DNA from 3 places in the Halomonas sp. HNIBRBA4712 genome. Region 2 is predicted to be linked to each of the others. Evidence: predicted binding sites of a transcription regulator. Region 2 holds the regulator's gene; each other region holds the start of a gene.
What was found. Region 2 encodes sigma-54, which starts transcription at its own class of promoters, with help from an activator protein. Its sites were predicted from a motif close to TGGCACNNNNNTTGCTNT; they were not measured.
Positions count from the first base shown of each region.

Region 1 (7,804 bases), on a different contig from region 2:
TCGAGCCGGTCGCCCGGGTCGCGGCCCGTATGCAGGCGGTGATCGAAGCGCTGGAAGCGCGCTTTGAGGACGAGACGATCCTGCTGGTCAGCCACGGCGACCCGCTGCAGATACTGCTGACCGCGATAGCCGGCAAACCGCTCACCGGCCATCGCAACCAGACGCCGCTAGAGCCTGCCAGCATCACGCTGGTCGACAAAAGCGCCTAGTGACCGAGGATCTGGCTCAAAAAGAGCCGGGTACGCTCGGACTGTGGGTCGTTGAAGAAGGGCTCCGGGGCGTTCTCCTCGATGATCTGGCCCTGATCCATGAAGATCACCCGGTCCGCCACGGTTTTGGCAAAGCCCATTTCGTGGGTCACGCAGAGCATCGTCATGCCCTCGTTGGCGAGCTCGATCATGACGTCGAGCACTTCCTTGATCATCTCCGGGTCGAGCGCCGAGGTGGGCTCGTCGAACAGCATCACGTCCGGGTGCATACACAATGAGCGTGCAATCGCCACGCGCTGCTGCTGACCGCCGGAGAGCTGGCCCGGGTACTTCTTCGCCTGCTCGGCGATGCGTACCCGCTCCAGATACTTCATCGCCTGGGCCTCGGCTTCGCGGCGCGGTTTCTTCTGCACCCACATCGGCGCGATGCAGCAGTTCTCCAGCACGCTTAGATGGGGAAAAAGGTTGAAGTGCTGAAATACCATGCCCACGCTGCGCCGTACCTGCTCGATGCGCTTGACGTCCTGGGTGAGCGGCACGCCGCCGACGACGATCTCGCCCTGCTGGTGCTCTTCCAGGTGATTGATGCAGCGAATCAGGGTGGATTTGCCCGAGCCTGAAGGCCCGCAAATCACGATACGCTCGCCGCGTTTTACTTCCAGGTCGATATCACGCAGCACGTGAAAGTCGCCGTACCACTTGTTGACGCCGCGCATTTCGACCATTCGATCTTCGGTGTTCAAAGCTGCTTCGCTCATGGGATTGTCCTTATTGGGTAAGCGGCGTTAACGCTTGTGACCGGTGTTGAGCCGGCGCTCGAGGTACTGGCTATAGCGCGACATGCTGAAACAGAAAATCCAGAACATGAACGCGGCGAACACGTAGCCTTCCAGCGAGAAACCCAGCCAGCGCGAGTCGGAAAGCGCCGCCTGCACGATGCCGAGAAGATCGAAGAGGCCGATGATCATAACCAGCGTCGTATCCTTGAATAGCGAGATGAAGGTGTTGACGATGCCGGGAATCATCATCTTCAGCGCCTGGGGCATCACGATCAGCCCCATGCGCTTCCAGTAGGTCATGCCGAGCGCGGCGGCGGCTTCGTCCTGGCCGCGCGGAATCGCTTGTAGCCCGCCGCGAATCACCTCCGCCATGTAGGCGCTCTGGAACAGCGTGATACCGATCAGCGCGCGAATCAGCCGATCGACGGTGAGCTCCGAGGGCAGAAACAGCGGCAGCATCACCGAGGCCATGAACAGCACCGTGATCAGCGGTACGCCGCGCCAGAACTCGATGAACACCACTGAGAAGCTCTTGACGATCGGCATGTTCGAGCGCCGTCCGAGCGCGAGCACGATACCGATGGGCAGCGCCCCGATCATGCCCACCGACGCCAGCAAGAGCGTGAGCATCAGCCCGCCCCAGCGGTGGGTGGGAACACGCGGCAGGTCGAAATAGCCGCCGTGGAGCAGAACAAACGCGATCACCGGGAACACCACCAGCGCAAACACCGCCACCCAGCGCTTGAAAGGCAGTCGCGGTATGGCAAGCCAGGCGATCAGCGCGAAGAAGCCGACGAAAACGATGTTGGCGCGCCACAGCTCCGAGCGTGGGTAGAGCCCGTAGATGAACTGGGTAAAGCGCGCCTTGATGAACACCCAGCAGGCGCCCTCGCGGGAGCAGTCTTCGCGCGTAGTGCCCACCCAGTCAGCGTCGATCAGCGCCCACTGCACGGTAGGCACCACCAACAGGTAGAGAACATAGAGGCCGACTAGCGTGAAGAGCGTATTGATGGGGCCATTAAAGAGGTTGGCGCGCAGCCACGCTACGGGGCCGATGGTATTTTTCGGCGCCGGGCGCTGCTCGATCATGGTTTTATTGTGAATCATGGAGTGTCATCCTCGCCTAGCGTTCGACCAGCGCCACGCGGGCGTTGAACCAGTTCATGAACAGCGATACCGTCAAGCTGATGCTCAGATAGACCGCCATGGTCATGGCGATGACCTCGATGGCCTGGCCGGTCTGGTTCAGCGTGGTGCCGGCGAACACCGACACCAGATCCGGGTAGCCGATCGCGGTCGCCAGCGACGAGTTCTTGATCAGGTTCAGGTACTGGCTGGTGAGAGGCGGAATGATCACCCGCATCGCCTGGGGAATGACCACTAGCCGCAGGATCAGGTTGCGCGGCAGGCTTAGCGCCTGGGCGGCTTCGGTCTGGCCGTGGGAGATCGCTTGGACGCCCGAGCGCACGATCTCGGCGATGAACGAGGCGGTGTAGATCGACAGCGCCAGCCACAGCGCCAGAAATTCCGGAATGACGGTGACGCCGCCCCGGAAGTTGAAGCCCCGCAGTTCCGGCACGTCCCAGGTGATCGGCACGCCGGTCGCCACCAGCACCAGAAGCGGCAGGCCGAGCAGAAGGCCGAAGGCGGTCCAGTAAGCGGGCAGGCGCTTACCGGTGGCCTCGTGGCGGCGCTTGTTCCAGACGATCAGCGCGATGCTGGCGATGAGTGCCACGATGAAGGCCACGGGAATCAGCCCGAAACCGGACTCGAACAGCGGGTCGGGCAGGTAGAGCCCACGCACGTTCAAGAAAATTATCTCGCCAAAGGCGTAGCTTTCGCGGGCGCTCGGGAGCGTACGTAGAACGGCGAAGTACCAGAAAAAGATCTGCAAAAGCAGCGGGATGTTGCGAAAAATCTCGATGTAGGCGGCGGCCAGCTTGGCGATCAGCCAGTTGGGTGAAAGCCTGGCGATGCCGACGATGAAGCCGATGATAGTCGCCGCGAGTACCCCCAGACCCCCCACCAGCAGGGTGTTGAGCAGGCCGACGAAAAAGGTGCGCCCGTAGGTGCTTTGCGAGGAGTAGTCGATCAGGCTTTGAACGATGCCGAAGCCTGCGGTGTTGTCGAGAAAGCCAAAGCCCGTGGTGATGCCCCGGGCGGCCAGGTTCTGCTGGGTGTTGCCCACGATATAGAGCAGAAAGGCGGCAACGGCGGCCACCACCAGCACCTGAAAAATGAGCGCGCGCTTGGCGCGGTCTCGCCAGAAGGGGGGCTTGTGGCCCACCGGGCGAGCGGTCGGTCTTGCTGACATGAATGCGTCTCCGCGGTACGGCAGAATCCATCAAACGGCCCGCCGGGCGGTGCGCGGCGGGCCGGGGTCATGCGAGACGCTTAGCGAATCGGCGGTGCGTAGTGAAAGCCACCCTGGTTCCAGAGCGCGTTGACGCCGCGCTCGATCTGAAGCGGCGAGTCCATACCCACGTTGCGATCAAAGCTTTCGGCGTAGTTACCCACCTGGCTGATGATGTTGTAGGCCCAATCGGCTTCCAGGCCCATGCCTTCACCGTAGTTGCCGTCCTGTCCCAGGATGCGCGCGACGTCCGGGTTTTCGCTGTCCATCATCTCGTCGACGTTCTCGGAGCTGATGCCGTACTCTTCGGCGTTGAGCATGGCGAACAGCGACCACTTGACGATGTTGAACCAGGTGTCGTCGCCCTGACGCACCACCGGGCCCAGCGGCTCCTTGGAGATGATCTCCGGCAGGATCACGGCGCCGTCCGGGTCGTCGAGCTGGATACGCAGCGCGGCGAGCTGCGAGGTATCGGAGGTCAGCACGTCGCAGCGCCCGGACTGGAAGCCGCCCACGGTCTGCTCGGAGGTATCGAAGACGATCGGATCGAAGGCCATGTCGTTGGCGCGGAAGTAGTCGGCCACGTTGAGCTCGGTAGTGGTGCCGGACTGGATACAGATCGCCGCGCCGTCGAGCTCGTCAGCGCCGCTAAGGCCCAGATCGCGGTTGACCATGAAGCCGATACCGTCGTAGAAGGTCACGCCGGTGAAATTGAGGCCCAGAGTGGTGTCGCGGGTGGTGGTCCAGGTGGTGTTGCGCGAAAGTACGTCGACTTCGCCGGACTGCAGCGCGGTGAAGCGCTCGACGGCGTTGAGCGAGATGTAGTTCACCGCGTCGGCATCGCCCAGCACTGCAGCGGCGACGGCGCGGCAGATGTCGACGTCGAGCCCCTGCCACTCGCCGCTGTCGTTTGGCGCGGAGAAGCCCGGCAGGCCGTCGCTCACGCCACACTGGACGGCGCCTCGTGAGCGCGTATCTTCCAATACGTCCGCCTGAACGCTCGCAACGCCGGATAGGGTGAGAGCGCCAGCGGAGGCCAGCAGTACCGCGTTTTTCTTGTTGAACATGGTGGTTTCCCGTCTTCGTTATTGGAATATCGTTACAGGTGTCGATATACGCCACCCTAACGCTAGCAAGGAAGATGCCAGAAAGGGCATGTTGGCTCATTCAGCGCTTTTCAACGCAAGTGCGCCTACGTTAGGACCAAAGTGGTGCTGTAAAACGGTGCGTAATCGGCTACGCGGCGCCCTCTTTTGGGGCGCCTTCCAAACAGCTGTTTGAAAATCGTTCAGCAAAAACAGGTAAATAGCGCAACGAGCCTAGCGAATCGGCGGCGCATACTGAACGCCACCCTCTTTCCACAGGGCGTTCAAGCCTCGGCCGATATTAAACGCTGAGCCCGCGCCGACGGTGCGCTCGAAGACCTCACCATAGTTACCGACCTGCTTGACGATCTGATACGCCCAGTCCGCCTCGAGCCCCATGCCCTCGCCGAACTCGCCGTCACGGCCCAGCAACCGCATGATTTCGGGATTTTCGTCCTCGAGCTTTTCATCCACGTTGGCCTGGGTGACGCCCAGCTCCTCGGCATTGAGCAGCGCAAAAAGCGACCACTTGACGATGTTGAACCACTGATCATCCCCCTGGCGCACCGCCGGACCCAGCGGCTCTTTCGAGATCACCTCGGGCAGTACCACCGCCATGTCCGGATCCGTAAGCTGCATCCGCTGGGCGTAGAGCTGCGAAGCATCCGAGCTCAGCACGTCGCAGCGCCCCTCTTCGAAGCCGATGATCGATTGCTCCGGGGCATCGAAGACCACCGCGTCGAATTCCATGCCGTGGCGGCGGAAGTAGTCGGCGAGGTTGAGCTCGCTGGTAGTGCCGGACTGGGTGCAGACCGCCGCACCGTCGAGCTCTCGGGCGCTTTGCACGTTCAGGTCGCTTGCCACCATGAACGCCTGGCCGTCGTAATAGCTAACGCCGGTGAAATGGATGCCCAGCGTGGTGTCGCGGGTGGAGGTCCAGGTGGTGGTGCGAGCGAGCACGTCGATTTCACCGGACTGCAATGCGGCGAAGCGCTCGACGGAGTCCAGCGGCACGAACTCCACCCGCGCGCCCTCACCCAGGGCCGCGGCGGCCACCGCCCGGCAGATGTCGGTATCGAGTCCCTGGTAGGTGTCCTCGTCGTCCAGCGCCGAGAAGCCGGGCTGAGCGGCGTTGACCCCGCAGCGAAGCGACCCGCGCTCCTTGACCGTCTCGAGAGTGCTGGCAAGCGAAAGCCCCGGCAAAAGAAGCGCCGCCGCCAGTACACCGGCTGCGCCGTTGAATCGATACACGTTGTTCATTGTTATTTCCCTTGTGAAGAGTTCGTGTGATCCGCGAAAAGGACAAAAAAAGACCGGGCAGTGCCCGGCCTCGTCAGCGTACTGGCGGCGCTCGATATCAGGCGAACGCGGCGCGCATGAACGGCGGCAGTGCCAGGGCGCCACGATGGGCGTCCACCGTATAGTACTGTAGCGGCATTTCGTGGTCGGCGGCGGCCTCCTCGCGAAAGCGTTCAACGCTCACACCTTTACCGGCGAGCGTCACGCTCCACCAGCCGGAGGGATACACCGGCTGCGGGAAGGGCAGTGTGGCTACGCTCTGAAAGCCCGCCGCCAGCATGTCGCCGCGCAGTTCGCGAATGATCGAGCTCGAGTGATAAAGCGGCGACTCGCTCTGCTGCACCAGCACGCCGCCGGGCTTGAGAATCCGGTGGCAGCGCTTGAGGAAGTCGGTCTTGAATAGCCCCTCCGCCGGGCCCACCGGGTCGGTGGAGTCGATGATCAGCACGTCGATACTCTCATCTGCTGCCTCGTCGACCCACTTCACCCCGTCGGCGAACACAAGCTCCGCGCGCGGGTCGTCATTGGACTCGACCAGCGCCGGAAAGAAGCGCCTGGAAGCTTTGGTGACTTCCTCGTCGATATCGATCTGGGTGACCTTCTCCACGCCTTCGTGGCGCAGCACCTCTTTCAGCGTGCCGCAGTCGCCGCCGCCGATGATCACCACGCGCTTCGGGTCTTCGTGGGTGAAGAGCGCCGGATGGGCGATCATCTCGTGGTAGAGGAAGTTGTCGCGGTCGGTGAGCATCACGCAGCCGTCGAGCACCATCAGGTTGCCGTAGGTCTCGGTGGCGTACACCTCGAGATGCTGATAATCGCTCTGCACGTCGAGCAGCTTCTCGCTGATTTTCAGCGCGAAGGCGCTGCCGTGGCTGTCGAACACTTCGGTAAACCACTGGTCCTGATTCAAATCGCTCATCGAGCCTCTCCGTCGCTCTGGTTCTGATTCTGATGCTGATTTTGATGATACTGCGGGCTCAGCTCGTGCAGCGCGTCCATGAAGGCGCTGACGTTGTCCGGATTGGTGAACTGGCTGATGCCGTGGCCCAGGTTGAAGACGTGGCCGGGGCCGTGCCCGTAGCTTTCCAGCACGCGAGCGACCTCGGCGCGAATCGCAGACGGGCGGGCGAACAGCACGTTGGGGTCCAGGTTGCCCTGCAGCGCCACCTTATGGCCCACGCGTGCGCGCGCATCACCGAGTTCGGTGGTCCAGTCGATGCCGAGAGCATCGGCGCCGGCGCAGGCGATATCCTCGAGCCACTGGCCGCCGTTCTTGGTGAACAGGATCACCGGCACGCGGCGCCCTTCATGCTCGCGAATGAGCCCCGAGACGATCTGCTCCATGTAGCGCAGCGAAAACTCCAGGTACGCCGGAGTGGAGAGCGAGCCCCCCCAGGTGTCGAAGATCTGCACCGCCTGGGCGCCGGCGCGAATCTGGGCGTTCAGGTAGTCGGTCACCGCCTGGGCCAGGGTATCGAGCAACTGGTGCATGGCGTCCGGGGTGTCGTAGAGCATGGTTTTCAGGTGGCGAAAATCCTTGCTCGAGCCGCCTTCGACCATGTAGGTGGCCAGCGTCCAGGGGCTGCCCGAGAAGCCGATCAGCGGCATGCGGCCGTTAAGCTCGCGGCGAATGGTGGAGACGGCGCGCATCACGTAGTCCAGATCGCGTTCGACATCGGGCACGGCAAGTGCTGCGACCTCTTCCGGCGTACGCACGGTCTTTCTGAACTTCGGCCCTTCGCCGGTCACGAAGTAGAGCCCCAGGCCCATGGCGTCGGGAATGGTCAGAATGTCAGAAAACAGGATCGCCGCGTCGAGCGGGAAGCGCTCAAGCGGTTGCAGGGTCACCTCGCAGGCGAAATCCTGATTGCGGCACAGATCCATGAAACTGCCCGCCTGGGCGCGGCGCTCGCGGTACTCCGGCAGATAGCGCCCGGCCTGGCGCATCATCCACACCGGTGTGCGATCCACCGGCTCCTTGGCCAGCGCGCGAAGAAAGCGGTCGTTGTGTAAGACGGGGGGCGTGACAGAAGACATGAAAGCCGGCTCTTGAGAAATTTGCCCCATTGTAGGCGAGCG
Region 1 covers NZ_JBIFXR010000005.1:164,146-171,949, reverse strand. The annotation lists gene ACGK9R_RS11670 (histidine phosphatase family protein) at 1-209, shown strand, start outside; gene ACGK9R_RS11665 (amino acid ABC transporter ATP-binding protein) at 206-934, opposite strand; gene ACGK9R_RS11660 (amino acid ABC transporter permease) at 995-2,095, opposite strand; gene ACGK9R_RS11655 (amino acid ABC transporter permease) at 2,112-3,302, opposite strand; gene ACGK9R_RS11650 (amino acid ABC transporter substrate-binding protein) at 3,383-4,408, opposite strand; gene ACGK9R_RS11645 (amino acid ABC transporter substrate-binding protein) at 4,661-5,686, opposite strand; gene speE (polyamine aminopropyltransferase) at 5,784-6,644, opposite strand; gene hemE (uroporphyrinogen decarboxylase) at 6,641-7,762, opposite strand.
Region 1: ACGK9R_RS11650 (amino acid ABC transporter substrate-binding protein) is a predicted target of sigma-54. The motif match lies at 4,471-4,488, and genes of this name have one in related genera.

Region 2 (7,804 bases):
GCGACAATCGATTCATCGAAAGCGGGCGCATCGCGAGCTACATGCTCTCTTCCTACAGTGCGCGGCGCTTGAGCATGGCCACCACCGGCAACGCCGGCGGAGCGCGAAACATTCGCCTCGAGGCGCCGCTCGAGAACTTGGACACGCTACTCAAGAAGATGGGGCGCGGCGTGCTGGTCACCGAGCTGATGGGCCAGGGCGTGAACGGCGTGACCGGCGACTACTCTCGCGGCGCGGCGGGGTTCTGGGTCGAAAACGGCGAGATTCAGTACCCGGTAGAGGAGTTCACCATCGCCGGCAATCTCAAGACCATGTACGCCGGATTGCAGGGGCTGGGTAGCGACATCGACACCCGGGGCAGTGTCCACACCGGCAGCTGGCTAATCGATGCGATGACCGTCGCCGGCAGCTAAGTCGACACTTTCCATGTGTGCGAAAGGCCCGCTTGAGCGGGCCTTTCGCAGGTGAGTCTGGCGCTACGCTTTCGGGCGGTAGTGTTCGTCGAGACCCAACCGGTCGAGCAGGCGTTGAAACAGAAACGCTTCGTCGCCGGTCAGCGAGCGGCTCAGGCAGTCGAGGTATTCACGGCGCGGGTAGCGCCAGAAACGCGGCGCCTTGTAGGCGTCCAGGTCGATGGCGAAGATGCGGCCGTCGCGCACCAGGAAGTTGCCGGTGTGCAGCCCGCGACAGTGAATGCCCTCGCGGTCGAAGGCGACCAGCGCATCCAGATACTGCGCCTGCAGATCGGGGTCGTCGAGAATCCGCTCTCTGAGCGGTACGCCGTGAATGTTTTCGGTCACCAGCCGGTAGCGGCGCGCCTCGGTAATAGTGGGCGTGGCGATTCCCAGCGCCTCCAGGCGCGCGGCGATCAAGGCGAAGTTACGCCCCGGGTAGGGGCGAATACGCAGCAGATAGCGCAGCCGGTCGAAGGGTTTGGGCTGAAAGGTCTTGATGAACAGATCGCGTTCGGGGTCGAAGTGGACGCGGGAGTACTTCCCGGTCTGGATCAGCTGCATGGGGTTGCTCGATGGGTGAGTGGGGTGCCTCAAGCGCCTTCGTCGAAGCGTGAGTCGAACAGCGATTGGATAGCGTCAAGCGCCGCTTCGGCATCTTCGCCGATCGCTTCGACGGTCAGCGCCGTACCGCAGGGCGCGGCCAGCATCAAAAGCGACATGATGTTGGCCGCATCCGCCTTCTGGGCCTGGCGGTAAACGTGGATCCGCGACTCGAACTGCTGGGCGCAGGTCACGAGCTTGGTCGCAGCACGTGCGTGCAGGCCGCGCTGGTTGGTCAGTGTCAAGGATCTCTGCGCCACCCTGTTTCCTTCTTTCAAGCGATTCCTTGTTGTAAGCAAGACCGACGGCCCGCGTTGGTCAGAACGGCGTCGCCTCGCTTAGCGAATAGTGTAGCCCCAGTTCGCGATGGCGAACCTGAACGTGAGCCCGGCGCTTTTGCAGCTGGCGGGCGAGCTGCTCGACCATATAGACCGAGCGGTGCTGGCCGCCGGTGCAGCCGATGGCAACGGTCATGTAGCTTCGCTGGCTCTGCTGGTAGGCGGGCAGCCACTTCTCGAGCCAGTCGGTGATGTCCTGGCCCATTTCATCGACCACCGGATAGCCCTTCAGAAAAGCGATGATCTCTTCGTCGCGCCCTGTGTAGGGGCGTAGCGTCGGGTCCCAGTAGGGGTTGGGCAGGCAGCGAATATCGAACACGATATCGGCATCGAGCGGCACGCCGCGCTTATAGCCGAAGGACTCCAGCGTCAGCGTCAGCTGGCTCTGGCGCTCGTGGCCGAGCTGGTCGGTGATACGTCGGCGCAGATCGTGCACCGTGAGCCGCGAGGTGTCGATCCTCAGATCCGCCAGTTCGCGAATGCCGAACAGCGTTTCTTCTTCCTTGGCGATCGCTTCCTCGAGCGTCATGTTGCTGTCGCGGGTCAGCGGGTGGCGCCGCCGCGTGGCCGAGTAGCGCTCGAGCAGCGTCCGCGCATCGGTGGTCAGATAGATCACCTGCACCCGCGTGGTGCCAGCCTTCAAATCCTGAAGCAGTGCGGGAAAGCGCTCGAGTGCCGTGGGCAGGTTGCGAGCGTCGATGCTGACCGCCAGGTGGGTACGCTCGCCCTGCTGGCCAAGTTCCTCGACCAGCGAGCCCAGAAGCATCGCCGGCAAATTGTCGATGGCGTAGTAGCCGAGATCCTCGAGCGCCTGAAGCGCAATGGATTTCCCCGACCCGGAGCGGCCGCTGATGATCACCAGTTGCATCGAATGCCTCTTCGGTCAATGGGGCAGGAGAGCGTCGAGCCGGCTTAGCTTGCGGCGTGTTCGCGAATTCGCGCGGTGACAAGCTCGAGAAGCTCGCGCTGGCTTTCGCATTTGCGAAACTGGGCGCGGGTTCCGGCGTCATTCATGATAGTGGCGACCTGACCCAAAAGCGCAAGATGAGTGTCGTCCGCCTCTTCCGGCACCAGCAGTACGAACACGAGATCCACCGGGTCGCCGTCGATGGCGTCGAAGTCGACCGGCTCGGCGAGCTTTAGAAAGCCCGCGATCGGCGCACTGCAGTGTGGGCTTCGGGCGTGGGGGATGGCCACGCCGTTGCCGATGCCGGTGCTGCCAAGACGCTCGCGGCCAATCAGCCGGCTGAAGACTTCCTGGCTGTCGAGGCTGGGCGTATTCTGGGCGATGAAAGTGCTGAAGAACTCCAGCACGCGTTTTTTGCTGCCCCCGGGGACGTCGAACAGCACGCGTTCCGGGGGGAGTATGCTTTCCAGGGTCATTGGTTCAACGCACGCCGGCGCCCTGGGCGCGGGCCTGTGCTTTTTCCTTGTGTTTTACCAGTTGGCGGTCGAGCTTGTCGGCAAGCGCGTCGATGGCGGCATACATGTCGTTGTCCTGAGCTTCAGCGTGAAGATCGGCCCCGGCGGCGTGGAGCGTGCAAGCGGCCTGCTGACGCTCTTTTTCGATCGACAGCGTCACCTGAACGGTGGTGATGTTGTCGTAGTGGCGCTCGATACGCTCGAGCTTTTCGTTGACGTAGTCACGCAAGGCGTCGGTCAGTTCCAGGTGATGGCCCGTAATGTTCACTTGCATTGGCGTGCTCCTTTAGCCAGGACTGTACTTCGATTGTAACCCTTTTTCCGCCATTGCAAAGCCCCGGCGACAAGTTTCGCCTAGCGCAGGCGCCGGCGCTCGCTGGAAGAGGGAATGCCCATCGCTTCGCGGTATTTGGCCACGGTGCGCCTGGCAACGTTAATGCCGCTTTTTTCGAGCAGCGACACCAGGTGGCTGTCCGACAGGGGTTTGCCCGGCGTTTCATCCTGAATCATCTTCTTGAGCCGAGCGCGGATCGCGGTGCTCGAGTGGCTGTCACCGCCGTCCTGGCCGCTCACCTGGCTTGAGAAGAAGTACTTGAGCTCGAACACGCCGCGGGGGGTGTGGATGTATTTCTGCGTCGTGACCCGCGAGATCGTCGACTCGTGCATCTCCACCGCCTCGGCGATATCGGCCAGTATCAAGGGTTTCATCGCCTCTTCACCCTGCTCGAGAAAGCCGATCTGGCGGGTGATGATCTCACGGCCGACGCGCAACAGCGTGTCGTTACGGCTCGACAGGCTCTTGATCAGCCAGCGCGCCTCCTGCAGGTGCTCTTTTAGAAACTGATTGTCCTGGCTCTTGTCGGCGCGCTTGATGAGGCTGGCGTAATCCGGCTGCACGCGAAGCCTGGGCAGGGCCTCCGGGTTGAGCTCCAGGTGCCAGCCCTCCTGGTCGTGGCGCACCACCAGGTCCGGCGTGATATAGCTCTGGTGCGTGGCGCCAAAGGCACTGCCCGGACGCGGGTCGAGGCTTCGAATCAGCCCGATGACCTCGTCGAGCTGCTCGTCATCGAGGCTCAGGCGGCGCTTTAGAAGGCGCAGGTCGTTCTTGCCCAGCGCCTCGAGAAACTGGCGCACCAGGCGTTTGGCCTGCATAAGCAGCGGGGTGTCGTCGGGGAGCGTTGCGAGCTGTAGCATCAGGCACTCGCGCAAGTCGCGGGCGAAGACGCCGGTGGGTTCGAACTGCTGCATGCGCAGCAGGGTGTTTTCCACTTCCCGCTGGCTCAAGCCGTCAAGGCCCTGCGCCTTGAGCCCTTCACGAATGTCGTTGAGCGGCTGGGTCAGGTAGCCGTTGGCATCCAGCGCGTCGATCAGGCTCTCGGCGATGGCATAGTCGCGCGGGGTGACGTCGGTCATCGCCAGCTGCCATAGGAGATGGCCCTGCAGGCTCTGGCCCGCCGCCTGGCGCTCGAAATCCGGGCCCTCGGAAGAGGCGCCGGCACCGGCCATGTCCTGGTAAGTGTCGGACCACTCACTGTCCGTCGAAAGCTCCGTGGGGATGTGCTCTTCCCACTCGGTTTCCGCGGTTTCGACCGTGCGTTCCTCGCCGAACTCGTCCTCCTGCTCCAGCAGTGGGTTGGCGTCGAGCGCCTGCTGAATCTCCTGACGCAGATCCAGCGTCGAGAGTTGCAGCAGGGCAATGGCCTGCTGCAGTTGCGGTGTCATGGTCAGCTGCGTGCCTACCCGCAGCTGCAAGGAAGCTTTCATGACCATCGAAGAACCACTCGTTACGGGTAAAGCTCCACACTAGAGCGAGTGGCGTTAAGACGCAAGTGCAATAAATATGCCAGTAAACGGAACTTTATGTTTGACACCGGGTTAGAGGCGAAAGTCCGCGCCCAGATAGACCTCGCGCACTTTTTGGTTGTTGAGAATGGCATCGGCGTTGCCGCTGGCGATGATGTGGCCGTCGCCAACGATGTAGGCGATATCACAGATGTCCAGGGTTTCACGCACGTTGTGGTCGGTGATCAGCACGCCGATGTGGCGCGCCTTGAGCGCGAGGATGATCGATTTGATTTCGCCCACCGAGATCGGATCGACCCCGGCGAAGGGTTCGTCGAGCAGAATGAAGGCCGGGTCGGTGGCGAGCGACCGGGCGATCTCCACCCGCCTACGCTCGCCGCCGGAGAGGCTCATGCCGAGGTTGTCGCGAATATGGGTGATATGAAAATCTTCCAGTAGCTGCTCCAGGCGCTCCTGGCGGGCGTGCCGGTCGAGATCCTTGCGCGTTTCCAGAATCGCCAGAATGTTGTCGGCCACCGAAAGCTTGCGAAAGATCGATGCTTCCTGGGGCAGGTAGCCAATCCCGGCGTTGGCGCGCTCGTGCATCGGCGCCTTCGATAAATCCAGCGCGTCGATGCCGACCGAGCCGGCGTCGGCCTTGACCAGCCCTACGATCATGTAAAACGACGTGGTCTTGCCCGCGCCGTTGGGGCCCAGAAGTCCGACGACGCTGCCCTGTTCGATTTCAAGGTTGATGTCTTTCACCACCCGGCGGCGTTTGTAGCTCTTGGCCAGATGGCGGGCGTGAAGCGTCTTTACCGCCTCGGATGTAGTGCTCGACACGGTGGCTCTCCTATTGTGCGGGCTGCAGCGTCATGCGGATACGCTGGTTGTCGCTGCCGCTAACGTCGGAGCGCGCCTGCACCACTTCGCGGTCGATGAAGTACTCGAGCCGCCCGCCGCGAAAGCGGTCGCTTCGCTGGGTGAGCTCGGCCTGGTCGATCAACTCGACCCGGCGCTCGCTGACGTGATAGATGATGCGCCGCGCCCAGCCCTCCATCGGCGCCGGCTCGCCTTCGAGCTGGTTGCGCAGGTAGGCGCGCTCGCCGGTGGCGGTAGCTTGCGACAGCTCGCCAGCGTCGTTACGGGTGATTTCGACGCGGTCGCCGCGAATCTGCATCTCGCCCTGGCGAATGTTGACGTTGCCGGAATAGACCGCGGTGCCTGCACGCTGGTCGAGATCGAGCCGGTCGGCTTCCACTTCGACGGGCGCCTGGCTGGTTTGGGCCAGAGCGGTCAGCGGCAGAGCCAGGCCGAGCAGTGCGATGCGAAAATAAGCGTGCATGATTACTCCTGAGGGTTGAGGTCCTGGGGGGACGAATCGGTCGTGGGCCGAGCCGGCACCGGTGGGTGGGTACCGCGCACATTGTCGCTCATGCGCACCCGGCTTTCGTCGAGCCAGACATCCATGCGCTCGGCGCTCATACGCTGCGGCGGCTGCTGTAAAAGCGCGGGCGCCTCGGTATAGGCGTGGCGCTCGCGGCCGTCGTAGACAAAACGCTCGGTATCGAGCTGCCACCCTTCATCCGGGGCGAGCAGGCGGGCATTGCCCTCCATTACCAGCGTCTGGCGCTCGTTTTGCAGTATGCCGCGATCGGCGTTGGCCAGCCACTGGCGCTGTTCGGAATCGAACAGGGTGGCCTCTGGCGCCTCGATTTCGGTCAGCGCCTGCTGGGGCGTGTGAATAAGCTGCGGCGTCTCGAGGCGCTGAGACACCGCGCCGGTGTCGTCGAAAAGCGTCAGCCTTGCGTTATCGAGCACGTGCCCCGGCTCTTCGCGCTGCACCTCGGGGTCGACCTCGAGGGCCTCGCGCCCGCCCGGGTCGAGCCATACGAGCCAGGCGCCCAGCGCAATCACTAGCGCAGGCATCCAAAGGCGCTTTTTGATGCGTCCTGCCGTCGAGCCCGGCATCGCGTTTCCTCGGTCGGTTAAAGATAGGTGTCCATGACGGCGTCCCAGTGGCCCTGGGTCATCAATAGCGTATCGCAGATTTCACGCACCGCGCCGTGACCGCCGAGGGCATCGGTGATCCAGTCGGCGTGGGTATGCATGTAATCCGGCGCGTTGGGCATGGTGATGCCGACGCCGGAGCGCTTGATGCATTTGAGATCCGGCAGGTCGTCGCCGCAGTAGGCGACCTGGTCAAGCTCGAGCGACAGCCGCGAGCAGAGCGCCTTCAGAGTGGCGAGCTTGTCCTCGACGCCCTGGTGGACGTGGGTGATCCCGAGCGCGGCGGCGCGCTGGCTGACCATGGGCGAGTCGCGCCCGGTAATCAGCGCTACATGAAAACCCGCGCGCTTCAAGAGCTTCAAGCCGTGGCCATCCTGGGTGTGAAATGCCTTGATTTCGATGCCGTCGGCCTGAAAGTAGAGGCGGCCGTCGGTGAGCACACCATCGACATCGATGGCGAGCAGGCGAACGTTGCGAAGGCGGTCATTCAAAGCGTCGGGTACGGCCATGGTCTCTCCAGTGGGTCTGTCAAAAAGTAAAGAAAGTAGTGATGCAAGGCGTCGTGCGAGGACGACCCGAGCGCTTAGATTACGCCGCTCGAGAGCAGGTCGTGCATGTGCAGGGCGCCGACGGGGCGCTCGTGCTCATCCACGACTGCCAGCGCGGTAATGCGGCTATCCTCCATCAGGCGCACCGCCTCGGCGGCGAGCATCTCCGGGCGCACGCGCTTACCAGGGCGGGTCATGACCGCATCGACGCTGACATCGCGAAGATCGTGATGTTCATCGAGGGTGCGGCGCAGGTCACCGTCGGTATAGACGCCGGCCAGGCGGCCTTGTTCATCGATCACGCAGGTGAAACCGAGCCCCTGACGGGTAATTTCCAGCAACGCATCGCGTAGCGGGCTGCCCAGCGCGACCACCGGCAGGCGCTCGCCGCTGTGCATTAAATCCTTCACCCGTAAAAGCAGACGCTTGCCCAGGCTGCCGCCGGGGTGCGACAGCGCGAAATCCTCGGCGGTGAAGCCGCGCGCCTCCAAAAGTGCCACCGCCAGCGCATCGCCGAGCGCCAGCGCCGCGGTGGTCGAGCTAGTAGGGGCGAGATCGAGCGGGCACGCCTCGCGCGCAACGCCGCTGTCGAGGTGAGCGTCGGCGTGGGTGCCAAGCGTGGAGTGGGGGCGGCCGGTCATGCTGATCA
Region 2 covers NZ_JBIFXR010000002.1:465,145-472,948, reverse strand. The annotation lists gene pmbA (metalloprotease PmbA) at 1-413, shown strand, start outside; gene ACGK9R_RS06635 (hypothetical protein) at 477-1,016, opposite strand; gene ACGK9R_RS06630 (HPr family phosphocarrier protein) at 1,046-1,315, opposite strand; gene rapZ (RNase adapter RapZ) at 1,374-2,261, opposite strand; gene ACGK9R_RS06620 (PTS sugar transporter subunit IIA) at 2,306-2,776, opposite strand; gene hpf (ribosome hibernation-promoting factor, HPF/YfiA family) at 2,781-3,089, opposite strand; gene ACGK9R_RS06610 (RNA polymerase factor sigma-54) at 3,170-4,585, opposite strand; gene lptB (LPS export ABC transporter ATP-binding protein) at 4,691-5,440, opposite strand; gene lptA (lipopolysaccharide transport periplasmic protein LptA) at 5,451-5,942, opposite strand; gene lptC (LPS export ABC transporter periplasmic protein LptC) at 5,945-6,568, opposite strand; gene ACGK9R_RS06590 (KdsC family phosphatase) at 6,586-7,116, opposite strand; gene ACGK9R_RS06585 (KpsF/GutQ family sugar-phosphate isomerase) at 7,191-7,804, opposite strand, start outside.

Region 3 (7,804 bases), on a different contig from region 2:
GGTGCCTGGGCAACCGACAGCGACGTGGAAGGCGGCAACCTCGGCCACCGTCCGCGCGTGAAGGGCGGCTACTTCCCGGTGCCGCCGGTCGACAGCTTCCACGATATCCGCGGTGCGATGTGTAACACCCTGGAAGCGATCGGTCAGACCGTCGAAGTCCACCACCACGAAGTGGCGAACGCCGGTCAGAACGAAATCGGCGTCAAGTTCAACACCCTGGTGAAGAAGGCCGACGAAGTTCAGGAAATGAAGTACGTGATCCACAACGTGGCCCACGCCTACGGCAAGACCGCGACCTTCATGCCGAAACCGCTGGTCGGCGACAACGGCTCGGGCATGCACGTGCACCAGTCGTTCTGGAAGGATGGTGAAAACCAGTTCGCTGGCGACGAGTACGCGGGCCTTTCTGAAATGGCGCTCTACTACATCGGCGGCATCATCAAGCACGCGCGCGCCCTGAACGCTTTCACCAACGCTTCGACCAACTCCTACAAGCGTCTGGTGCCGGGTTTCGAAGCGCCGGTCATGCTCGCCTACAGCGCGCGTAACCGCTCCGCCTCGATCCGTATTCCGTACACCGCGAGCCCGAAAGGCAAGCGTGTCGAGACTCGCTTCCCCGACCCGACCGCCAACCCGTACCTGGCGTTCTCCGCCATGCTGATGGCGGGCATCGACGGCATCAAGAACAAGATCCACCCGGGTGACGCGATGGACAAGAACCTGTACGACCTGCCGCCGGAAGAGGGCAAGTCCGTACCCACCGTGGCCTCGAGCCTGGACCAGGCGCTGGAAGCACTCGACGCCGACCGCGCGTTCTTGACCGAAGGCGGCGTGTTCACCGACGAGATGATCGACGCCTACATCGAGCTCAAGATGGAAGAAGTGACCCGCATGCGCATGGCCACGCATCCCATCGAGTTCGACATGTACTACAGCTGCTAAGTACAGCTGCCAGGTACAGCTGGCAAGTACGGCTGCTAATATCACCGCGAGGTGTATTGGCTCGAAACCCCGCCTCGGCGGGGTTTTTTTATGGAGGCCGTGATGCAATCGAATCGTTTTATTGGGGCACTGCTTTTCCCGGCACTGATGGTCGCGGCGCTTGCCGCCGGCCCGGCCCTGGCGCAAACCGTCTACCGCGTGGTCGACGAGACCGGGCGGGTGACCTACACCGACAACCCGGAGCGCGGCGGCGAGGCCGTTACGCTTACGCCGCTGCCGAGCGTGCAGAGCGCCCTACCCCCGGCCGCCACACCTGCCCGGGGGCGCCCGGGCCAGCCTTTCATGCCCTATGACCGCTTCGTGATCGAAAGCCCGCCCACCGGGGCATTGCTCAGGGATTCGATGACGCCGGTGGATGTGCGCGTTCAGCCGCCGCTGCGTGAGGATCACCAGATTCGGCTGCTGCTCAACGGCGAGGTGAGCCAGTCGGCGCTTCATAGCGAGGCGTTCTGGCTGACCGGGCTGGCCCAGGGCCAGCACCGGCTGGAAGCGGAACTGCTCGACGCTCAGGGCCGCGTGCAGCACCGCACTGAAGCGGTGAGCATCACCGTCAGCGCTCCCTGATATGCACTAAAATAGTGCATTGGCAGCGCGCCTTCGCTACGCTGCCGCGCGCTTTAGCTCCCAGGCGCGCAAAAGCCGTGCGTGAACGCCGTGCACGGCGGCATTGCTGCACGATTGGCGCGCTTTTTGCAGCTCCACCTTTGTGCGCCGCGCAACCCGGCGCCGATTCATGCACTTCAAGGGCTCTTCAGGACACGCCATGTATCAGCGTTTACTCGAACATCTCACCACCGCCGTGCTGCTGCTGGATGGTGAACTGCGCGTTGGCTGGATGAACCCCGCCGCCGAGGCGCTGCTGGCGGTGAGCATCAGCCGGGTGAAAGGCACGAGCCTGGATACGCTGTTGGGCTGCGGTGACAGTGTCGATAACGTGCTGGCCAAGGCGCGCGACGCCTTTCACCCTTACACCCAGCGCGAGGCGCGCATTACCCCGCTCAACGGCGAGCCGCTGACCGTGGACTACACGGTTACGCCGCTCTCGCCCGATGAACTGCTGCTGGAGGTGGAGCCGCGCGACCGGCTGATGCAGATCTCCCGGGAAGAGGCGCTGACCACCCGCCAGGAGACGATCAAGGTGCTGGCGCGTGGCCTGGCCCACGAAGTGAAGAATCCGCTGGGCGGCATTCGCGGCGCCGCGCAGCTGTTGGAGCGCGACCTCGACGACCCGGCGCTGCGCGAATACACCCATATCATCGTCGAGGAGGTCGACCGGCTGAAGGATCTGGTCGACTCCATGCTGGGCCCCAATCGCATCACTCGGCACGCGCCGGTCAATATTCACAAGGTGCTCGAGCGGGTGCGCGCGCTGCTGCTGGCCGAGCATCCGGGCATCACCATCACCCGCGATTACGACCCGAGCCTGCCGGAGCTCTCCGGCGACGAATCACAGATGATTCAGGCGGTGCTGAACGTGGCGCGCAACGCCGTTCAGGCCATGACCGAGGCCGAGACCGAGGCGCCGGAACTGATTCTGCGCACTCGCGCCAAGCGCCAGTTCACGTTGGGCGCCGAGCGCCACCGGCTGGTCAGCGAAGTGGGGTTGATCGATAACGGCCCCGGCATTCCCGAGCCGTTGATGGCCACGCTGTTTTTCCCGATGGTATCCGGCCGCGCCGAGGGCAGCGGTCTGGGGCTTTCCATCGCTCAGTCGATTCTGCATCAGCATCACGGATTGATCGAATGCGACTCACAGCCAGGACGGACCGAGTTTCGTCTTCTAATTCCGTTGGTTAATCACATTACCGGAGACGCATCATGACTGAGGCGGCACACACCGACGTATCACGGGTCCTCATCGTCGACGACGACCGCGCCATCCGCTGGGTGTTGGAGCGCGCGCTCGCGCAGCCGGATTTACAGGTCGAATGCATCGAGCGCGCCGATAACGCCCTCGACGCGCTCTTGAACAACCCGCCGGACGTGCTGGTCACTGATATTCGCATGCCGGGTATCGACGGGCTGGACTTGATGGCGCGGGTACGCGCCGCGCACCCGGACCTGCCGGTGATCGTGATGACCGCGCATTCGGATCTCGACAGCGCCGTGGCCTCCTATCAGGGCGGCGCCTTCGAGTACCTGCCCAAGCCCTTCGATGTCGACGAGGCGCTGGCGCTGGTGCGCCGCGCGGTCGCCCATGCCCGCGAGCGCCAGCGCCCGGTCAGCGTGCCGGAAGGGCTCAACGCCGAGATCATCGGCGAGGCGCCGGCGATGCAGGAGGTGTTTCGCGCCATCGGGCGGCTGTCGCATTCGCATATTACGGTGCTGATCAACGGCGAGTCCGGTACCGGCAAGGAGCGCGTCGCCCAGGCGCTGCATCAGCACAGTCCGCGGGCAGGCAAGCCGTTCATCGCCCTGAACATGGCGGCGATCCCGCGGGATCTGATCGAATCCGAATTGTTCGGTCACGAAAAGGGCGCCTTTACCGGCGCCAACGCTCAGCGCCAGGGACGCTTCGAGCAGGCCAACGGCGGCACGCTGTTTCTCGACGAGATCGGCGACATGCCGGCGGAGACCCAGACGCGGCTCTTGCGCGTGCTGGCCGATGGCGAGTTCTACCGCGTGGGGGGGCACACGCCGGTCAAGGTGGACGTGCGCATCATCGCCGCGACCCACCAGAACCTGGAGTCGCTGGTCGACGAAGGGCGCTTTCGCGAGGATCTCTTCCACCGCCTGAACGTCATTCGCGTTCATCTGCCCAAGCTCGCCGAGCGGCGCGAGGACATTCCGCGCCTGACCCACCACTTTCTTGCCGAGGCCGCCCGCGAGCTCGCCACCGACGTCAAGGTGCTGACTCCGGAGACCGAAACTCACCTCACCAAATTGCCCTGGCCCGGCAACGTGCGCCAGCTCGAGAACATCTGCCGCTGGCTGACGGTGATGGCTTCCGGACGCGAAATTCTGATCGAGGACTTGCCGCCGGAGCTGCGTACGCTCGGCGCCGCGCCGGAAGGCGCCCACGGCGACTGGCGCACCGCCTTTCGCGGCTGGGCGGATCACGCCCTGGCCGAAGGCCATACTCATCTACTGGAGGAGGCAGTGCCGGACTTCGAGCGCATTCTGATCGAAACCGCGCTCAAACACACCGGCGGGCGCAAGGGCGAAGCCGCCGAGCTTTTGGGTTGGGGGCGCAACACGCTCACCCGCAAGCTGAAAACGCTGCTACCGGCGCTGGCCGACGAGGCGTGAGGTTATTACGAGCCAAACTCGCACTCGGGGTTGGCTCACGCTTTCTGGCACAGCGCCAGAAAGCGCTCGAAGTCGGCGAGGATAGTGTCGAGGCTTTCGTGCAGGCGGTGGTCGTCATCGACCATGCGCAGTGAAAGCCGCTGACGGCGGGCGTGCTCGATGACCGGCTCGCAAGGCACCACGTCGTCGCGCCAGCCGTGAATGATATGCGTATGCCGGGCTTTGATCTCCACCGTCGTTTCCGGGTAGTCCGGCATGCCCAGCGCCGGGGCGAGTAGAAAGCAGCCCCGCACCGGGTGGCGCTGGCTAAGGGCCGCACTCAAGAAACCGCCCAGGCTCGACCCCGCCATGATGCAATGGGCGGGGTCGTCGCCCCGCGCCTTTAACGTGGCCAGCAGGTGCTCGAAGCGCGCCTGGTGGCTCGGCTGGTCGCGGTAGTCCATGACCACCGCCTCAACGTCCTCGCACTTCTCTACCACGCCCTTGAGCGCCTGTACCTTGAGCGCCTGAGGGCCGCTTTCGAGCCCGTGCGAGAGATAGACGTGGGTCAGCATCAATCCTCCGCGGCGTCCTGAACGACCCGGCCTCCCTGTTCGATATCGCGTCCCATTCCCTGGAACGTGTTGCAGCCGCTTACCAGAATAAGAGTCATCAACAGCGCAAAACCCAAAGCGATCGAGCGTTTCATTGGCGAGTACCTGTAGTGGCGTCAAACGAGTAAGGAGGTGCGTCGGCGCAGGGCAACCGGCCCGCCGGGCGATCCTGTCCTTACTTTAGCCAGCAATATGCGCTTTGGTAAGAGGAATTTATCGGCCAGGTAAAAGCAGCGGGGCGCGGGCAGTGCCCGCGCCCCGTGTGCCTGACAGGCTTCACGTCAGGCAGTAGGCTTACGCCTCTTTCGGTGGGATGAAACGGCGTTTGGTGGCCCCTTCCCGGTAGGTCATCTCGGAAGGCAGCTGCAGCATCTCCACCAGGCTGCCCCAGGGGGTGTGGAAAAACCACAGCTTGTTGCCCGGGCCGCTCTCGGCGTCGAAGCAGTCCTGGGGGCCTTCGAACATCGTAGCGCCGGCGGCTTTCGCCGCGCGGCCTGCCGCGTCGATATCGTCGACGACGATGGAGAAGTGGGTCAGGCCCAGCGAGCAGATCTGTGCCGGCTCGCCGGTCGGTTTGGAGACTTCGAACAGCTCCAGATTGGCGCCGCCGCCCATGCGCAGCATCGAGATGGCGCGCTGGGCGTTGTCCCTGGGCATACCGTTGATCGCACCCACTTCCTCACCGGACTGGTCGTCGGCGGACTTGGGCAGCACCCGGTAGAGGACATCGGCGTCGAAGGCCTCGATGAAGAACGCTTCCGCCTCTTCGATGTTGGGCACGGTCATGCCGACGTGCTCGATTCCGCGAACGTTCGCCATTTTAAAGCTCCTTGAAGGCAGCGACGGCGACTTCGGCCAGTTCCTGCTCCAGCGACTCAAAAGCGCCGGAAACCGACACGGCGCCCACGCTCTGGCCATTGACCTTCAAGGGCTCCGAACCACCCAGCGGAATCAGCCCCGGCATGTTGCCGATGTAATCCTGCTCTTCAGCGGCCATTTTGGAGAATTTGGTCAGCGGCTCTTCGAACTTCGCCGCCGAGATCGCCTTTTCGATCGCCCCGTTCACGCCGCCGGCGACGGCGCCGTCCATCCGGTGAAACTCCACCAGCCAGCCGCCGCGGTCGACCACCGCGATCGAGACCGGGAAGTCACGCTTCCTGGCCTCCGCCACGGTCGCCTCGATGATCGCATGGGCGCCAGCGGTGGTAATGCTTGCCCAGGTGTGGGTCTTCTCGCTCATGATGAAATCCTTTTATCAATTGAAGAATTACGCATGCAGGGTGGCTTGAGTATGGCCCCCTGCGGCACTCCTGGCCGTTACGGCGCTGCTAATTAAGCGCGCCCTGAAAAAGTAGCCGTGACAGTCACGCTTCGCCAGCCGACTAGCTGCGTCAACTTGTCATGGCCCTCAGGATTTAATGTCGCATGTGTCAGTTCTATACAGCGTGAGGGCGCCTGAACCCGGTAAAACGGGTTGTTCTTGAAAACCATTTTTATTTTAATTTTTTGAATTTAAAGACTTTTTGTATTTTTATAGCGATGTTGGCCTGATGAGTGCAGTTATTTATTCAGGAGTACCGTAATGATTCAACAAGCCATTATCGGTTTGAGCAGGCTACAGAACATACAGGATGGCAGGAAGCCGCTACTCAAAATGGATTTTTAAGGACGCTAGTCTGCTCACTCTTACCGGCGCACGGTGGCGCCGTCATCAAGGCCAGGGAGTGGCGACGATGCAAACCGGCCATTTCGGGTAATCGAAATGGCTTTTTTGCGTGTATGGGAAATTTCTAATGTATTGATATTTGTACGTATTTTGTCATGACCAAGGTTTGATGAAGAATCTGTATAGTATTTTATACGGATAGCGTTCCCGTTTTGGTCTATCCTCTGGGATACACCAATTCAGCGGCCATAAGACGTCAACGCACGGCCGCCTACTCAGGGACACGCGTCATGGCAATGGCTCTAATGTTCGTCATGTTTTTACTGTTTCTAGGTTTTTCCGCGGTGGGGGTGTACGTCGTTTTCAAGACGTCCTTTCTGACCCGCGAAGAGCTCGACGACATCCCGCCCGATCTCAAGTAAGCGTATCTGAAGCGACGCCTTTTCCCACTCCGATTCATAACGCCCTACGCCCGCTTTTGCGGGCGTAGGGCGTTTGGTATGTGCACGCTGAATACGACTACTGGCTTTTCGCCTGCCAGCGCCCCTTGCCGCGCTCGGGTACCATCCGCCCGAAGTACAAAAGCCCGAAGGCGAGCCAGCCGGCGGTCAGCAGGGCGGTGAGAATGAGAACGGCGAGCGCGCCGAACTCGGCAATCAGCGGAAGCGCGGCGGCGGTAAAGAGCCCGCCACCCACGATCGGCTCGAACATCAGCTGCTTGTAGCCAAAGCTTTCCAGCGCCCCGGACTCGTTTTTTGGGTCGGCCATGCGCATCAGCAAAAGCCCTGTCACCGTGACGCCCATGGATTGGCCGAAGTCGCCGATGCCGCGCTCGAACCAGTGGTGTGGAATGATGCGCGGCGCCAGCACGATCAGCACGAAAAGCCCCCAGGCGATACCGGCAAACGACAGCAGTAGAAACGGGATCAGGTAGTCGCTGAGGGTGGTGAGCGAGAGCGTCGCGAGTGCCGCGACGATGGTGAAGTCCAGCGCAGTGCCGGCGATGCGCGACATGGTGCGCGTCGAGACGTGGCGCTCCAGACCAAAGCGCATGACGAAAAGCTGCACGATCACCCCGCCGATCATGGCGATCGGGAATAGCGGCACGTGGGCCAGAATCTCGATGCCGCCGTCACTTGCCCAGGTGGCCTGTTCGATCCACTGAAGCCCCGAGAGAATCAGCCAGCCGATCACGATAGCCAGGCCCACCAGGCCGATATGCAGGCTCAGCGGGTCGGTGGTGCCGGCTTCCTGGGTCAGATCCTTCTTGAACTCGCTGAACTCATCGGTCGAG
Region 3 covers NZ_JBIFXR010000001.1:144,939-152,742, forward strand. The annotation lists gene glnA (glutamate--ammonia ligase) at 1-942, shown strand, start outside; gene ACGK9R_RS00755 (DUF4124 domain-containing protein) at 1,045-1,566, shown strand; gene glnL (nitrogen regulation protein NR(II)) at 1,766-2,824, shown strand; gene glnG (nitrogen regulation protein NR(I)) at 2,821-4,251, shown strand; gene ACGK9R_RS00770 (YqiA/YcfP family alpha/beta fold hydrolase) at 4,287-4,802, opposite strand; gene ACGK9R_RS00775 (entericidin A/B family lipoprotein) at 4,805-4,939, opposite strand; gene ACGK9R_RS00780 (VOC family protein) at 5,139-5,663, opposite strand; gene ACGK9R_RS00785 (heme-binding protein) at 5,665-6,084, opposite strand; gene ACGK9R_RS00790 (hypothetical protein) at 6,801-6,932, shown strand; gene ACGK9R_RS00795 (sodium/glutamate symporter) at 7,030-7,804, opposite strand, start outside.
Region 3: glnL (nitrogen regulation protein NR(II)) is a predicted target of sigma-54. The motif match lies at 1,682-1,699, and genes of this name have one in related genera.